Regions from separate parts of the Streptomyces sp. NPDC052036 genome, predicted to be linked through region 3. Evidence: riboswitches for the same ligand, from Rfam matches in the RefSeq annotation. Region 3 holds a riboswitch; each other region holds the start of a gene.

Region 1 (7,027 bases), on a different contig from region 3:
GGGCGACGAGATCATGATCACGCAGGGCTCGCTGGCCGAACGCCGCTTCGTCGGGGCGTACGGCTACCAGGGGCGGGTCATCGCCGCCGTGAGCTTCGACAACACACGCTGGCTGGACTTCTACCAGCGGCAGATCGAGACGGCCGCGCCCTTCCCGGTGGAGTTCCCGACGGTGGACCGCCGTCCCGAGGGCCAGCGACCGGTCCCGTCCGACTTCCCCGACCCGTCCCTGCCGAGCCACGGACCGACGGTGACCCTGAGCGGTTACTCGCCGACCGATCGGCGGCTGGTCTTCACCCCGGCCCACCACTGACCGACAGCCGGCCCGACCTCACGCCCCGAGGACCCCTCATGACGCACCACTCGCTCCTGCGCCAGATCACCGACTACGCCCATCGCGCGAACCCGTATCCGCTGTACAAGGAGCTCCACAAGACCCCGGTGCTGCACGAGGAGGACGGCGGCCCGTACCTCGTCAGCTCCTACTGGGACATCCTCAACCTGCTGCACGACCCGAGGATCAGCTCCGACGCCGCCAACCTCGCCGCCGCGGGCGCCGACGAAGCGGGCGGGGCGTCGGAGACGGGGCTGCCGCCGAGCTTCATCCGGCAGGACCCGCCGGAGCACGACCGGCTGCGCCGGATCGCCAACCGCCCCTTCGGCCCCCCGCACAGCCCCTACAAGATCGAATCGATGCGCGGTGAACTCGCCGAGATCGTCTCCGCTCTGATCGACGGCTTCGGAGAGGCCCGGGAGATCGATGTGGTCGATCAGTTCGCGTATCCCTTCCCGGTGACCGTGATCTGCCGGCTGCTCGGCGTGCCGCGCGAGGACGAGCCGCGCTTTCGTGCCTGGGTCGACCCGATCGTGGCGAGTCTTGACCCGGACACCGGCAGGGACGACGCCGAGCGCGGGCGCGCGGCGCAGGAGGCACGGATGGAGCTGGGCATGTACCTCGCCCAGCTGGTCGAGCAGCGGAGCAAGGAACCCACCGGGGACATGCTGTCCGAACTGGTCACGAGCCATGGCCCGGGCGGCACCATGACGACGATGGAGGTGCTCAGCACCGCGGTGCTGCTGTTGATCGCGGGCCATGAGACGACCGTCAACCTGATCACCAACGGCATGCTCACCCTGCTGCGGCACCCGGAGTACCTCGAGAGGTTGCGCGAGGACCCCAAACTGGCCGTCAACATCGTGGAGGAACTGCTGCGCTACGAGCCACCGGTGCAGCTCGTGCCGCAGCGGACCTGCATCGCGGACATCGAGATACGCGGGATCACCATCCCGAAGGGATCGCGGATCTGGCTGGTGCTGGCCGCGGGCAACCGGGACCCCGAGCGCTTCAGGGACCCCGACCGGTTCGACCCCGACCGCGGGGACATCCAGCATCTGGGCTTCGGCAGCGGCATCCACAGCTGCTTCGGCGCGCCGCTCGCGCGACTGGAGGCGCAGATCGCCCTGGCCGAACTGGCCCGCCGCCTCGACAACCCCCGCCTGGTGGAAGACCCACCTCCCTACCGGCAGAACGCGGTGCTGCGCGGACCGCGCCACCTGCGGATCAGCTTCGGCGATCTGCGTCCCTGAGCGAACGTCCGCCCCCTCGCCCACGGCACACCGCGGCGCCCCGGCCGCCCGGAGACGGTGACGCACCGCGGCGCCCCGGCCGCCGGAGACGGCGAGGCGCCACGGAGCCACGGAGCCACCGAGCCACGGCCTCAGCCGATCGCACCGGGGCTGCCGGAGTCACCGGGCCGGATCCGTTCCCGCCAGGCTCCGGATTCACTCCCGCGCTCTTCGATGAACTGCTTGAAGCGTCGCAGGTCTCCCTTGACGCGCCGGTCGATGACCCCCAGGGTGTCCGCGGTCCGCTCCACGGCCCCGGCGGGCTCGACGTCCATCACGAGCTCCACCCGGGTGTGCATGTCGTCCACGCGCTGGAAGCGGACCGAGCCCTTCTGCCGGGTGTCACCGCTGGTCGTACGCCAGGTGATCCGCTCGTCGGGAAGCTGGTCGATGATCTCGGTGTCGAACTCCCGGCGGATACCGCCGATCTTGGTGGTCCAGTGGGTGTGGCGGTCGTCGAGCTGCCTGACCTCCTCGACCCCCTCCATGAAATTCGGGAACTCCTCGAACTGGGTCCACTGGTTGTAGGCGGTACGGAGGGGGACCTCGACCTCCACCGTTTCCCTGACCATGCTCATCTGCGCCTCCTTCGGCTGATCGACCGCGACCGGCCGGGGGCCCGCCGCTCGGATCCTGGTCATCGCGCCGAGTACCCGGCGAGGACCCGTTTACGGCGGTGACGCCCCGACTGTCGGCGGGCGCGGCCTTCACCCGGTGGCCGTGCGACCGATGGCGAGGCAGGGTGGTAGGCATGGGTCTCCGGCAAAGGGCCGTCGCGGGGCTACGAGAGTCGTGGCAGTCGAGCCATGCCCTCCTGCTGCTCCCCCTGGCGCTGATCGTCGCGATCATGGTGGTGGACATCCACTCTCCCGAGAGCATCCATCTGGGCCCCGCACTGGTGATCGCGCCTGCCCTCACGTCTTCGTTCGCCGGGCCCCGCCTGTCCAGCCTCATCGGGGCACTGGCCGTGATAGCGCAGATCATCATCGCCGTCCTGCACGGCGGGCTGGGCACCACCAACCACATCGTGCAGATCCTCACCCTGTTCGTACTGTCGGTGATGATCGTGGTCTACTGCGCCATCAGGGACCGGCACCGTGAACAACTGGCCCAGGTCCGGTCGGTGGCCGAAGCGGCACAGCACGTCCTGCTGTGGCCGCTGCCGGAACACATCGGTCCCCTGAGAGTGGCCTGCCTGTACCTGGCGGCCGAGGACGAGGCGCAGATCGGCGGCGACCTGTACGCCGCCACCCGCGCGGACAGCAGGGTGCGCGTCCTGATCGGCGACGTACGCGGCAAGGGCCTCTCGGCCATCGGCGAGGCCGCCCTGTTGCTCGGTGCCTTCCGTGAGGCGGGCCATCGGCAGTCGTCGCTGCCGGATCTGGCCGCCACCCTGGAGCAGAGCGTGACCCGCTATCTGGCCGACTTCGAGCCGCCCGAGGAACTGGGCGAACGCTTCGCCACCGCCCTGCTGATGGAGATCCCCGACGGCGACCCGATCACCCGCATGACCAGTTGCGGGCACCCTCCGCCGCTGCTGCTCAGCCCCGGTCATGTGGTCACCGTCCCGAGCGTGCACCCGGCACCCCCGATGGGGATCGGCTCGGCGCACCCGGGGGACTACCACCTGGACGTGTTCTCCTTCGAGCCCGGCGACACCCTCCTGCTCTACACCGACGGCGTCATCGAGGCCCGGGACGCCGCCGGCCGCTTCTATCCGCTCGCGGACCGCGCGGCCCAGTGGACCGAGGAGTGCCCCGAGACGCTGCTGCACCGCATCCGTCGCGATCTGCTCTCCCACACCGGCGGGCGCCTGGACGACGACGCCGCGCTCATCGCCCTGCGCCGGACCCCGAGCGTCCATCACGGGCGTCCGCACCCGCGGATCATTCACGCCGACGGCTTCCGTCACCGTCCGCAGAACCAGCCGCAGGGCGGGTGATCCGCACCCTCAGGTGCTGAAGGAGGCGGAGAGACCCGGAGTCCCTGCCGCGGACGACGACGTACGAGAAGACGCCGAGGGAGGGCGGCACCAGGCCGAAGACCAGCCAGCCGGCCTTGGGGGCAGAGCCGCCCATGGGCGTGTGCCCCGACAGCGGCCCCTGGCGCCTTCAGCGTGCCCACGGCATCCGGCGGCGGGCCTCACCCGGAACGGGTGAGCGGGCGCGGTCTGCGTCACTCCGGCAGTCGGCGCATCTCCACGACGTGCAGTCCGAGGGACTGGCAGCGGGCCAGCAGCTCGTACACCTGCGCATCGTCGAGGACGGGGCCGAACAGGAGGGTCTGGCCGGACATGGTGACGTGCTCCAGCTCCGGAAAGGCCTGGGCCAGCGTCTCCGACATCTGCCCGTCGACACGGATCTCATAGCGCATGAGCTGCTCTCTCGCGGATGGCCTGGGGCGGGTGACGTGCGCCTCTCCCCGTGATGGTCCGCCCCGGTGCGTCCCCGCACCTCACCTGGGGCAGGTGAACGGCTCCGCCGTCAGTCCTTCACGGCGATCTTGAACACGATGATCAGCAGACCGATCACCAGGTTGATCGCGGCAGAGACGGCCACCAGGCGCCAGGAGGCCCCGGCATGGCGTGCGGCGGCGGCCGACCAGCCCATCTGCCCCGCCACTGCCACGGAGAGCGACAGCCAGACCGTGCCCCGCAGATCCAGGCCCAGCAGCGGGCTGACGGCGACCGCGGCGGCCGGCGGGACGGCTGCCTTGACGATCGGCCACTCGTCACGGCACACATGCAGGACGGTCGCGCGGTCCAGGCGCGACTGCGCCAGGCGGGCGCCGAACAGCTGGGCGTGCACATGCGCGATCCAGAACACCACGCCGGTGCTGACCAGCAGCAGCACCATTTCGCCCCGCGGCAACGGGCCGTGGGTACCGGCGCCGACCACCACCGAGGCGGCGAGCAGGGAGCCGTAGACACCGCCGGTGTAGTCGGCACGCGCCCGGCGTTCGGCGATGCGCGCCCGGGCGTCGGAGTCGTCCGCCTTGGGCCTGCGTCGCATGGGGGATGACCCTCCTGATCGCTCCACGTCATCGTGCCGCAGCACCGGACTGATCATGCTTAACCAGCCGAATAGCGGAATATCAGAAATATAAGGCGAGAGCGCGCAATCGGGCCCCGATGGACCCGGTGGCGCGAGCGAAGCGCCCTGCCGGCCGGGGCGCTCAGCGCCACCGGGCGGCGCGCGAGCGTCCTCGCGCTCCGTTCCGCCCGGAAAGCGACGACCGGTCGAGGAGCGGATCAGTGAAAAGCGAAGCTCGATGGGAACGCCCAGACGAAAATCACACTTAGGTATCGGACATTTCGCGCTTCAATCTTCACGCCAGGCACACAAGTTGGCTAAGTTGACGGCTAGGCCAAGCGACTCCCTCCGGCGAACCTCGCCGGGTTGCACGGCCTCCGCCGAATCCGATGCACCTCGACCGCAACCGGAACCGGGGACCCAACCGACCACGGGGTGAATCGGCTCAACTGCTCGCCGAGGCAGGGGCCGTAGGGCACACCTTCCGGATCCGTCCGCCCGAACCCGTCAGCTAACCCGGTAGGCGGAGCACGGAAGGAGTACGACCCCATGGCGCCGGAGCGAACCCCGGGCCCAGGAGGCTTCGGCCCCCATGGCATGCGCAGGTTCACCGAGGACGACGGTCCGAGCCGCGACGAGGTCCAGCAGCGGATCCGCAGCCTGTACGACCGGGCGGAGACCGACAGCGGAACCTTCAACGCGACGCGCGCGGTGGCGACGGGGACGCAGAGGCGTGCCAACCCGGTACTCGACAAGGATCGCCGACGCGTCGACCCGGCACTCGAGGACATGGCCCGGCAGTGGTTCGAGGCGGCGCGTCTGAGTCTGGGGCCGACCGTTCCGGCGGCACTGCCGCGCGACAGGATGCCGGACAGCTCGTCCTCGGCCCGGCCCTCGGAACCGGCGAGTATTCCGGTGAGCGACCTCGTCCTCCTTCTCCGCGAGCTGGGCCTGGCCGATCGGCCCGACCGCGAACTCACCGCCGGCCCGGCCGCGCGTCCCGTGGCCGAGCTGACCGCCGCCGTCGCGGAACCGGCCGCGCGCCCCGTCCCGGAGCTGACCGCCGGCCCCGTTGCGGAGCTGACCGCCGGCCCCATGGCCGCGTTGCCCGCTGCCCCGCCGAAGCTGCCGGACACGCCCCAGGTCACGCCCGCCGGGGCCGCCGAGCCCGAGTCGTCCGCCCCGCAGACCGCCAAGGAGCACACCCGGCAGAGGCTCTCCGCGGCCCGTGACCTGCTGGCCCAGCGGTCCGCGCGGCAGGGCACGCCGTCCCCGGCGGTCGAGCCCAGTCCCGCGATGGACGCCTGGCGCTCGACGGAGGGGCAGGACGGCCTCGCGGTCCACGAGGCCTGGCAGTGGCAGCAGCCGTCCGCCCTCGGCATGGACCTCCCGGCCGCCTCGCCCGACGCGGGCCTCTACGCCACCGCCCCCGCGGCTCCCCTCACCCCGGATCCACTGACGTACCCTCAACTGCCCACGGCGGCCGAACCGTTCCTCGCCGCCCCCCAGGCGTTCCCGACCATGGACCCCCTGCCCGCCGCACCCGAACTCCCCGCCCCCGAACCATTCCTGCCCACCCCCGAACCGTTCCTCGCCACCCCGCAGCCGTTCCCCACCGCCGAACCGTTCCCCGCCGCCGAACCGCTGCCCGGCGCCGAGGTCGTATCGGGCGCCGGACTCCCCTTGGGGATCGGCGGGGCGCAGGAGCCGGGGTACGACACGAAGTACGCGAAGGCGGTCGCCTTCGCCCGTGCGCAGATCGGCAGGCCCTGCCTCTGGGGCGCGGCCGGACCCGAGTCGTACGACGCCGCCGGTCTCACACAGGCCGCCTGGAGGGCTGCCGGGGTGACTCTCCCGCGTGCGGCCCGCGACCAGTCGGTGGTCGGCACGGTGGTTCCCCTCATCGACATCCAGCCCGGCGACCTCGTGTTCTTCAATCCGGACGCCGGCCATGTCGGCCTGAGCACCGGCAACGGCATGATGATCCACGCTCCGGGCCCGGGCGCCTTCATCCGCGAGGAGGCGGTCCTCTACGCCGGTGAGGCGGCGATCCACAGCGTGATGCGGCCCGCGTGAGGCCACCCGCGTGACGTGACCCGGGGGCGGGCGTGCTCGGTTCGCCCCCGGCGCCGTCGACGGACCTCAACCGGGCTCGCGGGCGACCGTTCGTCGATCACCGGTGGCGGAGTGTGTCCGAAGGGACGTCCCTGCGGCTGTTCCGACCGTTCCACCTGCGAGTTCGGACCGATCACGCGGCGGCCGTCGGCATTGCGGCAGGCGGTTTCGCGTAGCAGCGTAGGGGATGTGAGAGGCCCGATTGTCGAGCGGATCCACCGCAAGAGGGACCGCAGAGGCTGGCTGAGCGGCGC
Region 2 (7,027 bases), on a different contig from region 3:
GCCGATCGTCGAGGAGTCCGCGAAGGCGGCGGCCGTACTGCTGGTCTTCCTCTTCCGCAGACGGGACTTCACCGGGATCGTGGACGGGGTGGTGATAGCCGGGGTCACCGCGACCGGCTTCGCCTTCACCGAGAACATCCTCTATCTGGGCACGGCCTTCGGCACGGACCAGCTCAGCGGCGGGCGGGGCCTCGCCTCCGTGACCGCCGCGACCTTCTTCGTCCGGGTGGTGATGGCGCCCTTCGCGCATCCGCTGTTCACCGTGCTCACCGGCATCGGATTCGGTGTCGCGGCGATGTCGGCGGAGCACCGGCGGGCACGCCGTGTCCTGATGCCGCTGGGCGGGCTGCTGCTCGCCATGGGCATGCACTCGATGTGGAACGGATCCTCGTCGTTCGGCGAGTACGGGTTCTTCGCGGTGTACGCGTCCTTCATGGCGCCCGCGTTCGCCCTGCTGACCTGGCTGGTGATCTGGACACGGCAGCGGGAGCTGAGAACGGTGCGGGAGGAGCTTCCTGCGTACGCGGCCACCGGGTGGCTGGGGCCGGCGGAACCCTTCGTGCTCGGCTCCATGCGGGCGCGCCGGCTGGCCCGGCAGTACGCGCGGCAGCACTTCGGGAAGGCGGCGGCACGCTCGGTCGCGGAGTACGAGGCGTATGCGACGTCACTGGCGTTCCTGCGGCACCGGGGGCGCCGCGGCCGGGCGGGAGCCGACTTCGGCGAGCGGGAGGGTGAGCTGCTCTCCGCGCTGTGGGCGCGGCGTGCGGTGGCACGGCCTGCGCTGGCGCACGCGGCGCACACGACGGCGCCGATGCCTTTGCCGGTCTGGCCCGGCTACGGCTACGGCTACGGGTACGGGCACGTCCCGTGGTACCCGGCGCCGCGGTACGGGCCGACGACGCCGTATCCCGCGTATCCCGCGTATCCCTCGCACAACCCCTATCGGCCGTAGAGCCGAGGGCTGTCCCGGATGCGGGGACAGCCCTCGTCGGATGCCGCGTTTACGCGGACGCCTCGGTCAGCCTGGCCAGGTCCTTCTCCGTCAGGGTCAGGTCCGCCACCGCCAGCAGCGCGGGCAGCTGCTCCACCGTGCGGGCGGAGGCGATCGGGGCCGCGACCGTCGGCTGGGCCGCGAGCCACGCGAGGGCCACCGTCGGGATCTGCGCGCCGCGCTCCTGCGCGACCTCGTCGAGGGCCGCGAGCACATGCCGGCCGCGCTCGGTCTCCAGGTACTTGCCCGCGCCCTGCGCGCGCGCCGAGTCCACGGTCGTGCCCGGCCGGTACTTGCCGGTCAGGAAGCCGGACGCGAGGGCGTAGTACGGGACGGCCGCCAGGCCCGCGCGGGCCGCGACGTCCTGCAGCGGGCCCTCGTAGGTGTCCCGCGAGACCAGGTTGTAGTGCGGCTGCAGCGCCACGTACCGGGCCAGGTTCTCGCGCTCGGAGAAGTCGAGGGACGCCTGCAGGCGCTCGGCGGAGATGTTGGAGGCGGCGATGGCGCGCACCTTGCCCGCCTTCACCAGTTCGTCGAGCGCGCCGATGATCTCCTCCACCGGCACCTCGGGCTGGTCGAAGTGCGTGTAGTAGAGGTCGATGTAGTCGGTGCCCAGGCGGCGCAGGGAGGCGTCCGCCGCGGCCTTGATGTTGGCGGCCCCCAGCCCCTGGTACTCGGGGTGCTGGCTGACCTTGGTCGCAATGATCACGTCGGAGCGGTTGCCGCGCGCCGCGACCCACTTGCCGATGACGGTCTCGGACTCGCCGCCCTTGTTGCCGGGTGCCCACGCCGAGTAGACGTCGGCCGTGTCGACGAAGTTGCCGCCGGCCGCCGCGTAGGCGTCGAGCACGGCGAAGGACTGCGCCTCGTCGGCGGTCCAGCCGAAGACGTTGCCGCCGAGGGAGAGGGGGAAGACCTCGAGGTCCGAGGAGCCGAGCTTGCGAAGGGAAGTCATGTGCTACTTCAGCACTCGATCCGGAAGTCATTATTCCGGTCGGAGGCTGTTCCACATGGGTGAATTCCGGCCTGCCGGGTTCCGGCCGGAAGGACGTGGACACGCCTGACCGGCAGCCCTGACATCGGGGGTTGTCGCCAGGACCGCCGGGGTTCAGGAAGTGGCACGCGCCGGGGAGAAGGGCGCGGACGCGGATGTCAGGGGTTGACGCCCTTGCTCTGCAGCCACGCCATCGGGTCGATCGCGCTGCCGCCGCCCGGGTGGACCTCCAGGTGCAGATGCGGCCCGGTGACGTTGCCGGTCGCGCCCACGCGGCCGATGACGTCGCCCGTGGAGACCTTCTGGCCGACGCTGACGCTGATCGACGACTGGTGGCAGAACCACAGCTCGGTGCCGTCGTCGAGGGTGAGGACCGTGCGGTAGCCGTACGAGCCCGCCCAGCCGGCCTGGGTGACGGTGCCGCTGTGGATGGCCTTGATGAGCGTGCCCGTGGGGGCGGCGAAGTCGAGGCCGGTGTGGTAGCCGGAGGACCACATGGCGCCGGCGTCACCGAAGCGCGAGGTCAGGGTGTACGAGGAGGTCGGCAGCGTGAACTGCTTGGCCAGTTCTGCCAGTCGGGCGGCCTCGGCCTTCTTCTTGACCTCCGCCGCCACCGCCTTCTTGGCGGTGTCCTGGGCCTTGGCCGCCGCTGCGGCAGCCTTCTTCGTGGCGGCGTCCTCGGCGGCCTGTGCGGCCGCCGCGGCGATCCGGTCCTGCTGGGACTCGGCCTGCTGCATGATCCGGCTGCGCAGCGCCTCGCCCGCGTCCTCGGTGCCCGCGGCGGAGTCGGCGGTGCTCACTCCGGCGGCGCTCAGGGCGGTGGCGGAGCCCTCGGGGGCGCTGGTGTCCTCTCCGATGAGCTCCTTGGCCGAGTGGGTGACCGAGGAGAGATCGGGGAGGGATATGGGCACCGGCGGCTTGCCGGTCTGCGCGGTGGCCATGCCGCCCGCGCCGACCGCGGCCATCACGCCAACGCCCAGAACGGTGGAGCTGCGGGCGAGTCCGCCGCCGCGCTGCTTGGTGACGCGGTGCCGACCGCGGACGGGGCGGACGGAATCCTCGGTGGGATTCCACTCCTCCCAGGGGCCCTCGTCGGGGCGGGACGCAAAGCCGATCGTCTGCGTGCCGCTGGGAGCGAACGAGGTGCTCTCGGCAGGCCGGTTGGACGCCACGTGGGCGCACTCCTTTCCTTCCGTTTCGCCTACCGGGTTAGCTGACGGGTTCGGAGCAGGAAGGTCTCCTACGCGCGTATACCAACCGTTTTGACACGGCGATATCCGCTCGATTCACCCCAAGGTGGTGGTTCCCCGGCTCCCTCGCGGGATTCGGCACACGGGCACGGAGCCGCCTCTGATGACGGCTGGGACGACCGCGCTGCGTTATCGAACGTTAATAGACGCCAGGCCTGGATTCCAAGCTCTTCGGACAGATCATTAACGCTTCTGGCCAGGACTTTAACGACAGGAACGGTGGAAAACGGGCGAGTTGACCGCACCCCATCCACCCCATCCGTTCTGACGGTACGTCAGTTGTTATGCGAGAGAGGCCCCCTGCTCACCCACCGTGACAAGGGTCGGACGTTCAGCGGTGTTTGGCCCTTCGACGGGTTCAGGGGTGCCTGGCCCTGCGAGGGGTTCAGGGGTGCTCGGACCGGCGCACGGCGAGCAGCGCCATGTCGTCCGTGGCCTGACCGCCGGTGTGGCGGGCGACGTCCTCCGTGACGGCGGCCAGCACGGCGCCGGGCGTGGGCAGAACCCGGCCGACGAGGCGGCCGACCGGATCGTAGAACTCGCCGCGCACGTCCCGTGCCTCCGAGACGCCGTCTGTGAAGAAGAGCAGCGTCGAACCGGGCGGGAAGTCCCACTTCTCCGCGCGGTCGGGCCCCAGGGCGAGGTCGCCCATGCCGAGCGGCAGCGCCGGCTCGCGGGCCTCCAGTTCGCGCAGGGTGCCGTCCGGGAGCAGAAGCAGGGGGGCGGGGTGCCCCCGGTCGACGATCCGCACGACGCCCTCCTCCCCGTGCGGGATCTCCGCGAGGACCGCGGTGGTGAACTCCTCGTCGGTGTCGGGACCGTCCCGGCGGATGCCCTCGCGCGACAGCGCCCGTTCCAGGCGCTGGGCGACGGCCTCCAGCGTGGCCTCCTGCTCGGCGGCCTCCCGAAAGGCGCCGATCACGACGGCGACCGCGGCCACGGCACCCGTCCCCTTGCCCCGCACGTCCCCGACCACGAGCCGTACACCGTGCGGTGAGTCCTGGACGGCGTACAGGTCGCCGCCGATATAGGCGTCGGCCTGCGCCGCCTCGTACCGGGCGGCGATCCGGAGCCCCCCGATCCGCGCGGGGGGCTCGGGCAGTACGGCGCGCTGGGCGGCCTCGGCGATCCGGCGGGCGGAGGCGAGGCGTGCGTCGTTGCGGCGTACGAGCACATTGATCAGCACGGCGGGTACGGCGGCCGCGGCGGTGGTGACCGCCTCGGTGGCCGCGCCGGACGACCCTGGCACGCCGAGCCCGAGGTGCACGGCCAGGACGGCGGCGAGGGCCGCGGTGCCGGTGACGACGGTGCCGCGCAGCGATTGCAGGGGCGCGGCGACGAGCGGGGCGGCGGTGAAGAGAGGGACGGCCGGGAAGACGGACGGGGTCAGCCGGCCGCAGCAGACACCGAGGCCGATGAGCAGCGCGGGCAGGGCCCGCAGAAACGCCCGCGCGCACGAACTCCGCCGGCTCTCCGCCGAGCCGGGCTCCGGGGGCCGGACGTGCTCGGACCGATCGTGGGGTTGACCGTCGGGCCGATCCTGGGGTTGACCGTCGCGTCGGCCCTCGGGCCGATCGACGGGCCAGGCGTCCGGCCGGTCGGCGGGCCGTTCGCTGTCCTTCGGGGGAGGGTTCACGGCCGGGCCGCCGCTGGTGTCTTCGTGCGGGATGTCGCTCCCCTCGTACGGAGTTCCGGGCCCTGGCCCGCTGTCCTGCTCGTCGCACGGCGCCTCGATCCGCCACGCGCCACCTTGCTGAACCACCCGTCCAGGCTTCCCGCAGGACGGGCGAGGGGCGACCGCTGTGGGCCGACCGGCGTACACACCCTGTGGACGGGGATAGGTGAGGCCCCGGGCGGGAAGGGGGAGGAGTGGGTGAAGAACACAGAAAAAACCGAGGGCCGGAACCCTTTCGGATTCCGGCCCTCGGCCGTCAGTAGCGGGGACAGGATTTGAACCTGCGACCTCTGGGTTATGAGCCCAGCGAGCTACCGAGCTGCTCCACCCCGCGTCGGTGATTCCAGTGTACGCCATGCGCAGGACACGAAGCACACAGGTTTACGTCCGCGGGGCTTCACCAGCGTTTCCGGCCGTCAGCGGCCTTCGTCCGGGGACAGCAGGTGGGCGTTCGGGGCCTTGGCCCGCTCCCCGTACTCGGGCAGCACCACCACATCCGCCCCCTCCGACGTCAGCAGACCGTTGCCGTCCGCCGCCGCCACGAACGTGTCCGGCTCACGCCAGGACGTGACCACCCGCCGCACTCCGGCGTCGAGGATCAGCCGGGCGCACGGCGCGGGCCGGGAGGCGCGGCGGGCGCACGGCTCCAGGCTGCTGTAGACCGTCGCGGTGGCCAGGCGCGGATCCGCCGGGTCCAGCTTCGCCAGGGCCGCCTCCTCCGCGTGCACCACCGGGTCCCCGCCCTCCCGGGAGTGCCCCCGGGCCAGCTCCGTTCCGTCGGCCGCGACGATCACCGCCCCCACGCTGAAGGCCGTCCGGGAGGGCGGGCACTGCGCCGCCAGCTCGCACGCGGTCTCCAGCCAGTGCCGGTCCGCGGCGGAGGCCGACCCGCCGGTGCCGGGCGCCGTGGGCGCGTAGCGCATCAGCACGACGTCCCCGACCGGCCGCGTCTCCAGCAGCCGCATCCGTCCCGGCGGGTAGGCCCCCGGCCCGAACATCCGCGGTGCGTCGGGCTGCCCCACGACCAGCGGCGCAAGGACGAGTTGCAGCTCGTCCGCGAGGCCCTGCTGCAGCAGCTGGGTGTGCACCTGTCCGCCGCCCTCGACCATCAGCCGGCCCACGCCCTTGACGTCCCCCAGGTGAGCGAGCACGGCGCGCCACTCCACATCCGGGCCGAGCGCGACCACGTCCACGTCCGCCGGCAGCAGCCCGCTCAGCCGCTCCGCGCCCTTGTCCGTGGTGTAGAGCGCCTTCGCGCCCCCCGTGTGCCAGAAGAGAGCTTCCGGGTCGAGGTCGCCGGACGCGCTGACCACGACCTTCAGCGGGTACTCCGGCCGCCCCGCACGGACCCGGGCCGCGCGCCGCTCCTCGGAGTAGACCAGCAGCCGCGGGTTGTCGGTGCGCAGCGTGCCCGCGCCGACGAGGATCGCATCGCTGCCCGCCCGCACCTCGTCGACCCGGTCGAAGTCCTCCGGTCCGGACAGCAGGAGCCGCTCGGGGCCGGTGTCGTCCAGAGAACCGTCGAGGGAGACGGCGGCGGACAACAGGACATAGGGCTGGGCCATGGGGGTGCACTCCAGGGTCGAAGGGCGAGGAACTAGGGACGAGGGACCAGGGCGGAGCAGGAGTCGAAGGACAGGGAGGTCCGGGTCGGTCGGGGCCCCTGGCCGCGTGGCCAGGATGCGCCGGGCCGGGGCCGGAGGTCCAGATCCGACGGGAATCCGGGATCTTGTTTCAACTTTTAAACAATAACTACACTGGTGGCATGACGACCCGCTGGCTCACCCCCGAGGAACTGCGCGCCTGGCGCGCGTACCTCGCCGCGTCATGGCTCCTGGAGGACGTGATCGACCGGCAGCTCCAGCAGGACGCCGGCATGCCGCATCTGTACTACTCCGTCCTCGCCAACCTCTCCGCCGCGCCCGGCCACCAGATGCGGATGACCGACCTCGCGGAGACGCTGAAGATCACGCGCAGCCGGCTGACCTACGTCGTCACCCGCCTGGAGAAGGACGGCACGGTCCGCCGGGAGGGCTGCCCCACCGACCGGCGCGGCAGTATCGCGGTCCTCACGGGCGCGGGCATGGAGCTCCTGGAACGCTCGGCCCCGGGCCATG
Region 3 (7,027 bases):
GCGATCGCGCGCAGCCCGCGCGGGGTGCGGCCGAGCTGCTGCTGGATGGCCTCGACATCCGCGTCCGTGGGCTCGGTGGGCGGGGTGGGCGGCGGGGGCGTTTCCATGCGGTACGAAGTCTCTCTTGGTCTCTGTTGTGTCTCTGCCGGGATGTGGCGGGATCCGACGGGATGGCGGGATCCGGCGGGATTCGGCAGGTGCGGCGGGCGGGGTCCGGCGGGTCGGCGGGAGGGGTTCGGCGGGTCAGCGGTCCGACGCGTCGGCCTTGTCCACCCCGTCCCAGACGCCGGTGTACCAGGGGCGTGCGAAGGCCGTCCGGTGCACGCGTGACTGTCTGGCCGGGTCCGGGTCGACCACGATGTACCCGGTCTCGCCCGGCATCACATAGTGCAGCCGCTGCCGGATCTGCTGCTCCGCGTACGCGTCGTCCTGCCAGCGCGCCTTGAGGTCGCGCAGTTGCTCGACCCGGTCGCGGGCCTCCTGGCGCTGCCGCTCCAGGCCGGCGATCTCGGCACGCTGGGAGACGTACTGCCGTATCGGGTACGCGAGCGCCACGATCAGCGAGCACAGCACGAGGGCGAGCAGCGCGGCCCGGCCGGTGAGCCGGGAACGGCGGGCCTGCCGTCTGGTCTGGGAACGGTAGACCCGGGCCGCCGTCTGCTCGCCGAGCAGCCGCAGCCTGGTCGCGGTGGAGAACCGGTCACGGTCCTTCACGGCCATGTCTTCCGCCTCCCCTTCACACGTGCGTACGTCCCCGCACACGGTACGGGACCGCGTACGGGGACGTACGGACGACTGGCTAAGGCGTTGCCCTGCGTGCTCAGCCCTTGAAGCGCGGGAACGCGCTCCGGCCGGCGTACACCGCGGCGTCGTCGAGGATCTCCTCGATGCGCAGCAGCTGGTTGTACTTGGCGACGCGCTCCGAGCGGGCCGGGGCACCGGTCTTGATCTGGCCGCAGTTGGTGGCGACGGCCAGGTCGGCGATGGTGACGTCCTCGGTCTCACCGGAGCGGTGGGACATCATGCACTTGAAGCCGCTGCGCTGGGCCAGCTCGACGGCGTCGAGGGTCTCGGTCAGCGAACCGATCTGGTTGACCTTGACCAGCAGGGCGTTGGCGGTGCCCTCCTCGATGCCGCGGGCGAGGCGCTCGGGGTTGGTGACGAACAGGTCGTCACCGACGAGCTGGACCTTGTCGCCGAGACGGTCGGTGATGACCTTCCAGCCGGCCCAGTCGTCCTCGAACAGCGGGTCCTCGATGGAGACGAGCGGGTAGGCCGCGACGAGCTCCTCGTAGTACTCCGTCATCTCGGCGGCGGAGCGCTCCTTGCCCTCGAAGAGGTACTTGCCCTCCTTGTAGAACTCGGAGGCGGCGACGTCGAGGGCGAGGGCGATCTGCTCACCGGGGGCGTAGCCGGCTTCCTTGATGGCCTCGAGGATCAGGTCGAGGGCCTCACGGTTGGAGCCGAGGTTCGGGGCGAAGCCGCCCTCGTCGCCGAGGCCGGTGGACAGGCCCTTGCGCTTCAGCACCTTCTTGAGGGTGTGGTAGACCTCGGTACCCCAGCGCAGGGCCTCGGAGAAGGACTCCGCGCCGATCGGGGCGATCATGAACTCCTGGATGTCCACGTTGGAGTCGGCGTGCGAGCCGCCGTTGAGGATGTTCATCATCGGCACCGGCAGCAGGTGCGCGTTCGGGCCGCCCAGGTAGCGGAAGAGCGGGAGGTCGCTGGCCTCGGAGGCGGCGTGGGCCACGGCGAGGGAGACGCCGAGGATGGCGTTGGCGCCGAGGGAGCCCTTGTTGTCGGTGGCGTCCAGGTCGAACATCGCCTGATCGATCAGGCGCTGCTCGGTGGCGTCGTAGCCGACGAGCTCCGGGCCGATCTGCTCGATGACCGCGAGGACGGCCTTCTCGACACCCTTGCCCTGGTAGCGGTTGGGGTCGCCGTCGCGGAGCTCGATGGCCTCGAAGGCGCCGGTGGAGGCGCCGGACGGAACGGCGGCACGACCCGTGCTGCCGTCGTCGAGGCCGACCTCGACCTCGACCGTGGGGTTGCCTCGGGAGTCCAGGATTTCCCGGGCTACGACGACGTCGATGGACGGCACGAGCATCTCCTTCATGGATGTGACGCTGGGGGTGCGGGGCACCTTGCGACTAGAGCCTAACCGTCCCGGGGCATCGGCCAGCCGACCGACCGTCCCGCGGACAGGGTGACGGTACACATTGTTCCATCGCGGAACAAAGAGCGGGTGACGAAGGAGGGACGCCGAGGCAAAAAGCCCCGCTCCGGTGCGTTCGGGGGTGCACGCACCGGAGCGGGGGGCCCGTGGGGACGGGGCGGGTCCTCAGGCGGCGCCGACCGTGGGGGGTGCGGCCGGGGGGAAGCCGCGGGCCGGACGCCGAAGAGCTGTCACTTCAGGTGCAGCTGCTGGCCCGGGTAGATGAGGTCGGCGTTCTCGACGATGTCCTTGTTCAGCTGGAACAGCTTCTCCCAGCCGCCCTGGACGTGGTGCTTCTGGGCGATCGCGCTGAGGGTGTCGCCCTGGACCACCTTGTACTCGCCGTCGCCCTTCTTGACCTTCTTGCCGGTCGGGGTGGTGACGGTCGTCCGGGGGGCCGGGCGCTGCGCGGAACGGCCCGCCGCCTGCTGCTCGGTCGAGCGGGTGGTGGTGCTCTTCACGGAGTCGCCGGAGCCGGTGGAACCGGTGGAGGTGCCCGTGGAGGCCGCGGCACCGTTGTAGGGGGCGCTGGTCAGACCGGTGCCGCAGACCGGCCAGGCACCCTTGCCCTGGCCCGAGAGGACCTTCTCGGCGACGGCTATCTGCTGACCCTTGGAGGCCTGGTCGGCGCGCGGGGCGTAGGCGGTGCCCCCGTAGGCGGCCCAGGTCGAGTTGGTGAACTGCAGGCCGCCGTAGAAGCCGTTGCCCGTGTTGATGGACCAGTTGCCGCCGGACTCGCACTGCGCGACGGCGTCCCACTGGGAGGCGGTGGCGGCGGAGGCGCTGCCGGCCGCCATCAGCGGGCCGGCGACAGCGGCGCCGGTGACACCGGCGAGCGCGATGGCGCGGACGGCCTTGGACGGACGGCGGTGCTTGCCCTTGCCTGAACACAGCATGGTTCGATCCCCTCACCGACGCCTGCGAGGTGAGCTGTCGGGTTCGGGCCGGTTGAGTTGCCCGGCCGCGCGCCTCCCCGGCGCACGGCTCCACCCCTAGCCGCACCCGGTCAACTCCCGGGCACGGCACCTACCTTGGGTCCCCCGCTCCTGCCTACGGCGCTCGAAGCGTCGACTGTTCCCGTACGGCCGCTGGCAGGATTCGGCGTTGCGACCGTCGGGGCCCGCTATGGCGAGCGGTCACGACCGTAAGCAGGCGACGCACCGAATTTCAAAGACGATCAAGGCTTATGAGACTCATGTCTCACTCTCGCCAAACCGGACATTCAGCGCGAAGCGGGGCGTGAAGTGGCCTCGTCGAGGCGGCAGTTCGGACGGCGGTTCAGGACCCGTCGCCGGACAGCCCGGACGTCACCACAAGACTCAGACCGGGCACGATGCGGTTGGGGTCGGCGCCGATCTCCTTCTTGTTCGCGTCGTACAGCGCGTGCCAACCACCCTTGAGGTCAAGGAAGTCGGCGATGCCCGACAGAGTGTCTCCGAGGCGGACGAGGTACGAGTCGTCGACGGTCTCGCGCCCGGCGGCGGAGCCGCGCGAGGCATGACGGCCGGCCGACTCGCCGGTGCGGCCGTCCGCGTCGCCCTCGTCGGCGTTGTCGCCGCGGTGGCGGCCGGCACCGGAGGACGAAGACGCCCCGCTCTGCCCGACCTTGTCCGACTCGTCGCTCTTCGTCGTGCCCGAGAGCGTGCCGAGAAGGCCGTCCGATCCGCTCTCGCTCTCGTCGCCCCCGGTCGAGTCGTCCGTCGCCGTCGAGGACGGCGAGGAGGAGGAAGGCGAGGACGACGGGGAGTCGGAGGAAGACGGAGACGAGGAGGACGACGGCGACTCGGAGGAAGAAGAAGACGACGAAGGCGATGTCGACGGCGAGTCCGACGAGTCCGACGGCTTGGCCGAGTCCGACGCCCCCGACGAGTGGTGGGACGTGGACGACTGGGATCCGTCAGACGCGTCGGACGGCCCGAAGCCCACCCCGGTGTCCGAGAAGAAGACGGCGCCGCCGCCGGAGGAGTGGTCGCCCACCCCCGTGTCGACGTCCGCGGCGGCCGAGTCCTTGCCCAGGCCGGAGACCACGCCACAGGTACCCCAGGCGGAGACGCCCCGGTGGTCCAGGACCTTCTCGGCGACGGCTATCTGCTGGGAGCGGCTCGCCTGGTCGGGACTGGGGGCGTAGTCGAGGCCGCCGTACTTGTCCCAGTCCTCCTGCGTCAACTGGAGTCCGCCGTAGTGGCCGTTGCCGTGGTCGGCGCTCCAGGAACCACCGCTCTCGCACTCCGCGACGCGGTCCCAGGTCGTACCGCTGGCCGCGCTCGCACCGGTGGCGGCCAGGAGCGGGATCGCGATCGCTGAGCCGGTGACCCCTGCGGCGACGAGGAGTGCCGGAGCCTGGCGGGGGCGACGGTGTCGGCCGTTCCCGGAGAGCATGCGGTTGCCTTTCACACGACTGCAGGGGCCAACGCGGCGGCTGTGGCGTACCGCCGCGTTGCTGCGTGAAGGTATCCGCAGTCGATCACTTGTCACAAGTTAATGCAGCACAGATCACGTGAAGATTACGGAGTTGAGAAAATGTCACCTTTTCGTGACCGTCGGCGTGTCCGCCACCTCAGTCCGCAGCGTCGGCGGTACAGCGGTGATCTTCCTTCGGAATCGGTGTGAACTCCACCGGAAGCGTGCGCAATCCGCGCATAATGAGTCCTCCACGCCAGCGCAAATCGGCAGAATCCGCCGCGAGTCGCAGGTCCGGGAGTCGGGTGAGGAGCGTGGCGAGCGCGGTCTGTCCCTCCAGCCGGGCGAGGGGCGCACCGAGGCAGTAGTGGATGCCGTGCCCGTAGCCGAGGTGCTGATTGTCACGGCGGGAGAGGTCGAGGACATCGGGATCGGCGAACCGCTCAGGATCCCGGTCCGCGGCGGCGAGCACCACGAGGACGGGATCACCCGCGGCGATGTCCTGCCCGCCGATGGAGAGCGGCCGGGTCGCGAACCGCCAGGTCGCCAGCTCGACCGGGCCGTCGTAGCGCAGGAGTTCCTCGACGCCGGTCTCCAGGAGGTCCCTCTCGCCACGGCTGAGCGAGGTCTGGAGGCGGGACCGCTGCCCGGGGTGGGTGAGCAGGGCGTACGTCCCGTTGCCGATGAGGTTGACGGTGGTCTCGAACCCGGCGAAGAGCAGGATGAAGGCCATGGCGGCGGCCTCGTTCTCGGTGAGGTGCTCGCCGTGGTCGGAGGCGCGGATCAGCCCGGAGATGAGGTCCTCGCCGGGGCCGGGTGTCTCGGACAGTGCCTCGCGCTTGCGGTGGATGAGGTCGGCGAGGTAGCCGCGCATCTTCTTCACGGACCGCGCGACCCCGCCCCGGGGGCCTTTGCCGTGGCGGATCATCATGCCCGCCCAGTCCCGGAAGTCGTCCTGGTCCTCGCGGGGGACGCCGAGCATGTCGCAGATCGCGTAGATGGGGAGCGGGAAGGCGAACTCGTGGATGAGGTCGGCGGATCCGCGGTCCGCGAACCGGTCGATGAGCTGATCGGCCAGCTCCTGCACCCGGGGCGCGAACTCGGCGACGCGGCGGGGCGTGAACGCCTTGGAGACCAGTCGGCGCAGCCGGGTGTGGTCCGGCGGGTCGATGTTGAGCAGGTGCGTCATGAGCTCGGCCTTGCGCTCGCCGGGGATGCCGGTCTTCCCCTTGGCGTGCGCGGGCTCGTCGTGGTGTGCCGGGTTCTTGCTGAGCCGTTGGTCGGCCAGGGCCTGCTTGGCGTCGGCGTAGCGGGTGACCAGCCAGGCCTCCACACCGCTCGGCAGCCGCGTCCGGTGCACGGGGGCGTGCTCGCGGAGCCAGGCGTAGGCGGGGTAGGGGTCGGCGGCGAACTCCCAGGTGAAGAGTTCGGGGCCAGGGGTGGAAGCGGGGCGGGCGGGCTGGTGCTGGTCGGTCACTCCCCGACCGTATCCACGGCCGCCCCGTCCCGCCCTGCCAGGTCCGCCCTCGGCCCCCGGGGCCCCCGGGGCCTTCGGCCGACGAACCGCCGGCCTCGACCCCGGCTCCCCGGCCTACGGCGGGGTTCCCTGCGGCAGTTCCTAGACCTCCGACCCGAGCCCCTCGCCCTCCGGCCCGGGCTCCCCGGCCTCCGGCCCCGTCTCCTCGGTGCCGGGCCCGAGTCCCTCGGCGGCCCGCACGGCGTCGCGGTAGGCGCGGGCGGCGGCACGCAGGGCCGCCTCCGGGTCCACCCCCTCCGCCTCCGCGTGCGCGGCGAGCGCCAGCAGTTCGTACCCGAGGCCCTCGCCTTGCGGGAGCGGCACGTCGAGGCCCGCCGAGCGCACCCGGGAGGACAGCTTCGCCGCCAGGGCCAGGCCCGGCTGGCCCAGGGGCACGCCCTCCGTCACCGATGTGCGCTGCTTCTCGATCGCCTTGGTGCGCAGCCAGTGCTCCTTGACCTCCTCCGGCGTCGTCGCGGTCTCGTCGCCGAAGACATGCGGATGGCGGTGGATCAGCTTGGCGACGATGCCGCCCGCCACGTCGTCGATGGAGAAGGGGGCCTCGGGGTCCTCCTCGGCTATCCGGGCGTGGAAGACGACCTGGAGCAGGACGTCGCCCAGTTCCTCGCGCAGTTCCTCCCGGTCGCCCGCCTCGATCGCCTCGACCAGCTCGTACGCCTCCTCGATGCCGTACTTGGCGAGGCCCTTGTGGGTCTGCCGCGAGGACCAGGGGCACTCGGCACGGATGCGGTCCATGACCTGCACCAGGTCGAGCAGACGGGAGCCCGGAAGGTCGTAGGAGGCGGGGAGCAGCTCCAGCTCCGGCATCCGCACCCGCCCCGAGCCCGCCAGCCGGGCGAGGCCGTCGGTGAGGTGCGGCTCGCCCTCGCCGGTCA
Region 4 (7,027 bases), on a different contig from region 3:
CGCACGGAGGCGCCGAGCACGCTGAGGCCGCGGGGGGAGACGACGACCGGTTCCAGGGTGACCGCGACGATCTCGGGGTGGTCGGCGACCAGCCGTGACACGCGCAACATCAGCTCCTCGAGGGCAGGTGTGTCCACGGGGGCGGAGCCGCGCCAGCCGAACAGCAGCGGCGCCGTCCGGATCGACCGGACCAGAGAGGCGGCGTCGCGGTCGGTGACCGGAATCAGGCGGTGCGCCATGTCGTCGAGCAGCTGCGAGGCGGCCCCGGCGAGCCCGAAGGACAGCACGGCGCCCGCCCCCGGGTCGATCACGGCCCGTACGAGGGTGTCCACGCCGCGTGGTGCCATGCCCTGGACGACCGGCCGCAGCTCCTCCGGCCTCCCGAACAGGTCGCTCAATTCGGCGTACGCGCGCCGCAGTTGCTCCTCGTCGGCCAGGTCGAGGCGGACCCCGCCCAGGTCGGCGCGGTGCCGCAGATGCGGCGCGGTGGCCTTGAGGGCGACCGGGTAGCCGATCGCCAGGGCGGCCCGGGCGGCGGCGTCGGGGGTGGGCGCGGGCAGGGCCCTGCGGGCGTGGATGCCGTACCGGGCCAGCAGGTCGCAGGTCTCGTCGGTGCCGAGCGTGAGGCCCTGGCCCCGCGCGAGCAGCCTTCCGATGAGCGCGGCGGCGCCCTTCTCGTCGATGTCGTCGTACTCGGGCACCTTGCCGGGCTCGGCGGTGTCGCGTCGCCACTGGGCGTATCTGACCGCTTCCGCCAGTGCCCGGACGGCGCGTTCGGCGGCGGGGTAGGCGGGGATCAGACGGGCGTCCGACGGGGCCTGAACCGTGGCGGGCGGCGGTCCCGCCGGGCGCGTGAGGTCGGTGCGCCGGCCCTGGGGCGAGGTGCTGGCCGCGGCGGACAGGGCCTCGGCGAGCCCGCCCAGCTCGACGTGGACCACGAGCACCGGCTTCGCGGGGGCCGCCGCGGCGGCCGAGCGGAGGGCCTGCGCGAGCGCCGCGTCCCCTGCCGAGGCCTCCCCCACCGCCGGGATGGCCGTCACGACGACGGCGTCGCAGGCGTCGTCGGCGAGCGCCGCGGTCAGCGCCCGGTGGAAGTCCTCGGCCGATGCCGCCGTCGTCAGGTCGAGCGGCGGCAACGGGCGCAGCCCTTCCGTCAGGCAGGCGTCGTAGGTCAGCAGGCCGAGCGACTCGGAGTTGCCGAGGATCGCCACCCGGGGCCCGGCGGGCAGCGGCTGGCGGGCCAGCAGCAGCCCCGCGTCCACCAGTTCCGTGATCGTGTCCACCCGGATCACCCCGGCCTGCCGCAGCAGCGCGGAGACCGTGGCGTGCGGCAGCCGCGTGGCGCGTACGGCGTGGCCCTGGGGGGCGCCTCCGTGTCGCGCGCCCTGCACCACGACCAGGGGCTTGGCGGCGGCCGTGCGCCGTGCGAGCCGGTTGAACTTGCGCGGGCTGCCGATGGTCTCCAGATACATCAGGGCGACATCGGTTTCCGGGTCCTCGTACCAGTACTGGAGGACGTCGTTGCCCGAGACGTCCGCCCGGTTCCCGGAGGAGACGAAGGTCGACACACCGGTGACCCCGGTGACGCCTCCGCCGCGCCGGTGCAGCCGTGAGAGCAGCGCGATGCCGATGGCGCCGGACTGGGCGAACAGCCCTATGCGCCCGGTGCGCGGCATCTCGGGCGCGAGGGAGGCGTTGAGCCGGACGTCGGGTGAGGTGTTGATGATCCCGAAGGCGTTGGGCCCGATGATCCGCATCCCGTACGACCGCGCGAGGCGCAGCAGATCCCGCTGGCGTTCGCGTCCGTCCGGCCCGCTCTCGGCGTATCCCGCGGAGATCACCACCAGGCCCTGCACCCCGTGCTCGCCGCACTCGGCGACGGCCTCGGGGGCGTGCTCCGCGGGGACGGCGACGACCGCGAGGTCCACCGGCTCGGGGATCTCGCGGACGGAGCGGTGGGCGGGGACCCCGTCGAGTTCCTTGCGGTCCTCCTCGAAGGCCTTGTTCACCGCGTACAGGCGGCCGGTGTACCCGCCGTCTCTGAGGTTGTCGAGAACGCTGCGGCCCACTCCCCCGGGTGTGCGGCCCGCGCCGATCACGGCGACCGAGCCGGGGGCCAGCAGTCGCTGCACCGACCGTGCCTCGGCCCGCTGCTCCCGCGCCCGCTGCACGGCCAGCGACCGGTCGGTGGGCTCCAGGTCCAGTTCCAGGCGTACGACGCCGTCCTCGAAGCTGCGCTGCTGCTGGTACCCGGCGTCCGTGAACACCTTGATCATCTTGGAGTTGGCGGGCAGCACCTCGGCGGCGAACCGGCGGATGCCGCGCTCCCTCGCGACCGCCGCGATGTGTTCGAGGAGGGCCGACGCGACCCCGCGTCCCTGGTGCGCGTCCTGCACGAGGAAAGCGACCTCGGCCTCGTCGGAGGGCGCGGAGGCGGGCATGCCGTCGGCGCCGATCCGGTCGTAGCGTACGGTGGCGATGAACTCGCCGCCGATCGTGGCCGCGAGTCCCACCCTGTCCACAAAGTCGTGGTGCGTGAAGCGGTGGACGTCCCTGGCGGACAGACGTGGGTACGGCGCGAAGAAGCGGTAGTACTTCGACTCGGCGGAGACCTGCTCGTAGAAGCTGACGAGGCGGTCGGCGTCATCAACGGTGATGGGCCTGATGCGTGCGGTGCCGCCGTCGCGGAGCACCACGTCGGCCTCCCAGTGGGCGGGGTACTCATGCCGGTCCGACGCGGTCTGCATGGGCCCCAGAGTACGGCTCGCGTCCGGCGACGACGCGAGGCAGGCTGGGGGAACCGTGCGCGGACCGTCCAGCATGCGGACCCTCCGGGGAGGGGGCTTCCGTCCGGTCCGGGAACCCTTCACCATATGGAAAACTGGTCTAGACAACCCTGAAACCGAAGGGCAGCAACACATGGCTGAGCGCCGCGTCAACGTCGGCTGGGCCGAGGGCCTCCACGCCCGTCCCGCCTCCATCTTCGTCCGGGCGGCAACGGCGTCCGGCGTCCCCGTGACCATCGCCAAGGCCGACGGCAACCCCGTCAACGCCGCGTCCATGCTGGCGGTCCTCGGGCTGGGCGCCCAGGGCGGCGAGGAGGTCGTCCTGGCCTCCGACGCGGACGGCGCGGACGCCGCGCTGGACCGTCTGGCCAAGCTGGTCGCCGAGGGTCTCGAGGAGCTCCCGGAGACCGTCTGACCCTTCGGACACCCCGGTCACGAAAGCCGCGTCACCCCTGAGGGACGCGGCTTTCGCCGTCTCCCGGCAGCGGACCCGGCGGGCTTCGCGGCCCCGAGGGCGGCATCTCCACCCGGCGCGCGCGAGAAATTCGGCGCGGTCGCGAGAATTCCGCACCGCACCCGGAAATCACGTACGCCGGATTTATCGGGGCACGCGAGAACGAGGGCAGCCGAAATGGGCTTCGCGGAATATCCCTCTTTGTATACGGCGCCTGTGTTAATGCCGGGCTCCCGACACGTTTACGGCATGTTGCGAAGTCCTCACTCGGTCCGCGCGGTCGCCCGCGCCGGGCAGACGCAGCCGGTGCGCGGCGGTCGCGCGCTCGGTGTGCAGTGCCGTGATGGCGCGCGCCCGCTCACTGTCGCCGCGCGCGACGGCGTCCACGATGCCGCCGTGCTCGGCCCAGGACTCCACGGGGCTGACCGGCGCCTCGACCGTGTACATCCAGGCGATCTTGTGCCGTAGCTGACCGAGCGTCGAGGCGAGCACGGGGCTCCCGCAGGACTGTGCCAGGGTCTCGTGGAACCAGCCGCCCAGCGAGCGCAGATCCTCGCTGGGGCCTCTCCTGACGCGCTCCTGACCCAGTCTGACCAGGCCGCGCAGCACCTTGAGATGGGCCTCGGTGCGACGCTGTGCGGCGCGCGCGGCCCCCAGCGGCTCCAGCAGCATCCGCATCTCCAGAAGGTCGGCGGCCTCCTGCTCGGTGGGTTCCGCGACACATGCGCCCGCGTGTCTGCGGGTGACGACGAAGCCCTCTGCCTCCAGGGTGCGCAGGGCCTCGCGGACGGGGACGCGGGAGACGCCGTAGCGGCGGGCGAGGAGTTCCTCGGTCAGCCGGCTGCCGCGCTCGTAGAGACCCGCGACGATGTCGTCACGGATCGCCGTGCATACCGAGTGCGCCGGAATACGCATGCCCGACCACCGCCTTAATCCCCGTGAAACGTCCCCGGTCGACGTGTGTCCAGCCGACTCTATTGCAGCGCGCCGGAATTTCCGACGGCAGGCCGGAATCCATGGATATTTTTTGGACAGACAGGAGTTCGAAACGACGAAGGCCCCGGCTGAGGGGCCGGGGCCGTCACCTTCACGGGCGCCGTGCGGCGGCCGGCGGTCAGACGTTCACACCGTGCGACCTGAGGTAGGCGACCGGGTCCATGTCCGAGCCGTACTCCGGGGTGGTGCGCGCCTCGAAGTGGAGGTGCGGCCCGGTCGTGTTGCCCGTGGCCCCGGAAAGGCCGATCTGGCCGCCGGGGGTGACGTGCTGGCCCACGGAGACACCGATGGACGACAGATGGCCGTACTGCGTGTAGGTGCCGTCGTTCATCTTGATGACGATCTGGTTGCCGTACGCGCCGCCCCAGCCGATCTCCACGACCGTGCCCGAGCCGACCGCGTGGACAGGCGTGCCCGTGGCGGCGTGGAAGTCGATACCGGTGTGGGCGCCGGAGGACCACAGGGAGCCGCCGGTCTTGTAGCCGGTGGAGACGTACGAGTGGTAGATCGGCGCCACGAACGCGTTCAGCCGCTCACGCTCGGCCTCGCGGGCGGCGCGCTCCTTGGCCTCGTGCTCTTTGCGCGCCTTCTCCGCCGCCTCCCGGCGCGCGGCCTCGGCGGCCTTCTTCTGGTCGGCGGCCTGCTTCTGTGCGGCGGCCTGAGCGTCGATCTTCGCCGCGACCGAGTCGCCGAGGGTGACGGCCCGCATGAGTCCCGTCTCCTCGACGGGGTGCCCGGCGGCGAAAGCCGGGGCGGCCAGGGTGCCGATGGCCCCGGTGGTGGTGAGCGCCGCGACGCCCATCGCGTTCGTGGCCGTACGCTGCATACGGCTCGGACGGCGGTGCTTCCCGGTGGCGCAGGTGAACGCCATGAAGTGGCTGGTCCTTTCCTTCCCTCTCGCCTACCGGGTTAGCTGACGGGTTCGGAGCAGGAAGGTCTCCTACGGGCTGGCGCCCGATTCACCCCAGGGACTGCGTGGGCCCTTCCGGCCGCGAAGGCGACGAGAGCGGGCCCCTCCGGCCGCGAAGGCGACGAGAGAAGGTGGGTCCCCGGCTCCCCTGGCTCGCGCCGTACGGGGACTCGGCGATGACTGTCCGGTGCCGCGGGTGCGGCGCACTGCCTGACGAACAGCCCGACAGACGCTAGAAGGGCCCTCTGTCCCCCGGCAAACCGAGCGTGGGGTTTGTAGCGCATCCCACAGGGCAGAGGGGCAGCCTCTATGGCAATACGGACAAAACCCAAGGAGAAGGGCCCTGATGACGGGGGACGTCACCAGGGCCCCTGCGGAACGTCGCCGTTCCGGACGCCTGCCAGGAGCGTCTACTCGGCCCGTACGACGTGCACTTCGCCGATGCCGAGCGCCTTGACGGGCTCCTCGATCTGCGCGGCGTCACCGACCAGGACGGTCACCAGACGGTCCACCGGGAAGGCGTTCACGACGGCGGCCGTGGCCTCGACCGTGCCGGTGTCGGCGAGCCTCTGATAGAGCGTCGACTGGTAGTCGTCCGGCAGGTGCTGCTCGACCTGGTCGGCGAGCGAGCTCGCGACGGCGGCCGCGGTCTCGAACTTGAGCGGCGCCACACCCACCAGGTTCTGCACGGCGACATCGCGCTCGGCGTCCGTCAGCCCCTCGGCGGCGAGCGTGCGCAGTACCTTCCAGAGGTCGTCGAGCGCCGGGCCGGTGTTCGGCGTGTCGACGGAGCCGCTGATGGCCAGCATCGCGGCGCCGGTGCCGTCGGGCGCGGAGCGCAGGACCTGGCCGAACGACCGCACACCGTAGGTGTAGCCCTTCTCCTCCCGCAGGACGCGGTCCAGGCGCGAGGTCAGGGTGCCGCCGAGGCAGTACGTGCCGAGCACCTGTGCGGGCCACACCCGGTCGTGGCGGTCCGCGCCGACGCGGCCGATGAGCAACTGCGTCTGGACGGCCCCGGGGCGGTCCACGATGATCACGCGGCCGGTGTCGTCGGCGGTCACCGGGGGCACGGGGCGCGGCTTGGCGGCCTCCCCCGTCCAGGCCCCGAGGGTGTCGCCGAGGAGCGCGTCGAGGTCGACGCCAGTGAGGTCGCCGACCACGACGGCGGTGGCCGTGGAGGGCCGCACATGCCGCTCGTAGAACCCGCGGACGGCGGCCGCGTCGATGGTCTCGACCGTCTCCTCGGTGCCCTGACGCGGGCGCGACATCCGCGAGGACGCCGGGAACAGCTCCTTGGAGAGCTCCTTGGCGGCGCGGCGGGCCGGGTTCGCCATCTCGTGCGGGATCTCGTCGAGGCGGTTGTGCACCAGGCGCTCGATCTCGCTCTCGTCGAACGCCGGTGCCCTCAGGGCGTCGGCGAGCAGCCCGAGCGCCTTCGGGAGGCGGGAGACGGGCACTTCGAGGGACAGCCGCACCCCGGGGTGGTCGGCGTGCGAGTCGAGGGTGGCGCCGCAGCGCTCCAGCTCGGCGGCGAACTCCTCGGCGGAGTGCTTGTCGGTGCCCTCCGAGAAGGCGCGCGCCATGATCGTGGCGACGCCGTCGAGGCCGGCCGGCTCGGCGTCCAGGGGTGCGTCGAGGAGCACCTCGACGGCGACGACCTGCTGGCCGGGGCGGTGGCAGCGCAGCACGGTCAGGCCGTTGTCCAGGGCGCCGCGCTCGGGTGCGGGGAACGCCCAGGGCCGGGCCGTGCCGGGCTGGGGCTGCGGGTGGAAGTCCATGGTCGCGAGCTCGGTCACTTCGCCGACTCCTCGTCGTTGCTGGTGCCTTCGGCAGCGGTGGTCTCGGCGGCTTCCGGGGTGTCGGCAGTGACCGGCTCGT

The links. Region 3 has a riboswitch for cyclic di-AMP ahead of AB0L95_RS05975 (transglycosylase family protein). Riboswitches for the same ligand answer to the same signal wherever they lie in the genome.
Region 1: it holds a riboswitch for cyclic di-AMP, as region 3 does, so the genes downstream of both, AB0L95_RS22610 (NlpC/P60 family protein) here and AB0L95_RS05975 (transglycosylase family protein) in region 3, are expected to answer to the same signal.
Region 2: it holds a riboswitch for cyclic di-AMP, as region 3 does, so the genes downstream of both, AB0L95_RS39280 (M23 family metallopeptidase) here and AB0L95_RS05975 (transglycosylase family protein) in region 3, are expected to answer to the same signal.
Region 4: it holds a riboswitch for cyclic di-AMP, as region 3 does, so the genes downstream of both, AB0L95_RS03355 (M23 family metallopeptidase) here and AB0L95_RS05975 (transglycosylase family protein) in region 3, are expected to answer to the same signal.

What each region holds. Positions count from the first base shown of each region.
Region 1 is NZ_JBFAWW010000016.1:98,860-105,886, reverse strand. Features, by position in the region: gene AB0L95_RS22640 (FAD/NAD(P)-binding oxidoreductase) at 1-313, shown strand, start outside; gene AB0L95_RS22635 (cytochrome P450) at 352-1,587, shown strand; gene AB0L95_RS22630 (SRPBCC family protein) at 1,719-2,204, opposite strand; gene AB0L95_RS22625 (PP2C family protein-serine/threonine phosphatase) at 2,378-3,568, shown strand; gene AB0L95_RS22620 (hypothetical protein) at 3,802-3,999, opposite strand; gene AB0L95_RS22615 (hypothetical protein) at 4,110-4,637, opposite strand; cyclic di-AMP (ydaO/yuaA leader) riboswitch at 5,027-5,200, shown strand; gene AB0L95_RS22610 (NlpC/P60 family protein) at 5,208-6,734, shown strand; gene AB0L95_RS22605 (PP2C family protein-serine/threonine phosphatase) at 6,963-7,027, shown strand, end outside.
Region 2 is NZ_JBFAWW010000058.1:14,181-21,207, forward strand. Features, by position in the region: gene AB0L95_RS39270 (PrsW family intramembrane metalloprotease) at 1-952, shown strand, start outside; gene AB0L95_RS39275 (aldo/keto reductase) at 1,002-1,946, opposite strand; gene AB0L95_RS39280 (M23 family metallopeptidase) at 2,144-3,157, opposite strand; cyclic di-AMP (ydaO/yuaA leader) riboswitch at 3,169-3,326, opposite strand; gene AB0L95_RS39285 (PP2C family protein-serine/threonine phosphatase) at 3,621-4,997, opposite strand; tRNA gene AB0L95_RS39290 (tRNA-Met) at 5,171-5,244, opposite strand; gene AB0L95_RS39295 (dihydrofolate reductase family protein) at 5,327-6,475, opposite strand; gene AB0L95_RS39300 (MarR family transcriptional regulator) at 6,676-7,027, shown strand, end outside.
Region 3 is NZ_JBFAWW010000002.1:429,391-436,417, reverse strand. Features, by position in the region: gene AB0L95_RS05990 (DUF501 domain-containing protein) at 1-107, opposite strand, end outside; gene AB0L95_RS05985 (septum formation initiator family protein) at 244-720, opposite strand; gene eno (phosphopyruvate hydratase) at 821-2,107, opposite strand; gene AB0L95_RS05975 (transglycosylase family protein) at 2,407-3,111, opposite strand; cyclic di-AMP (ydaO/yuaA leader) riboswitch at 3,116-3,283, opposite strand; gene AB0L95_RS05970 (transglycosylase family protein) at 3,494-4,594, opposite strand; gene AB0L95_RS05965 (cytochrome P450) at 4,773-6,092, opposite strand; gene AB0L95_RS05960 (nucleoside triphosphate pyrophosphohydrolase) at 6,234-7,027, opposite strand, start outside.
Region 4 is NZ_JBFAWW010000001.1:706,318-713,344, forward strand. Features, by position in the region: gene AB0L95_RS03340 (GNAT family N-acetyltransferase) at 1-2,747, opposite strand, end outside; gene AB0L95_RS03345 (HPr family phosphocarrier protein) at 2,920-3,201, shown strand; gene AB0L95_RS03350 (GntR family transcriptional regulator) at 3,460-4,155, opposite strand; gene AB0L95_RS03355 (M23 family metallopeptidase) at 4,355-5,107, opposite strand; cyclic di-AMP (ydaO/yuaA leader) riboswitch at 5,120-5,332, opposite strand; gene AB0L95_RS03360 (pitrilysin family protein) at 5,557-6,945, opposite strand; gene AB0L95_RS03365 (pitrilysin family protein) at 6,942-7,027, opposite strand, start outside.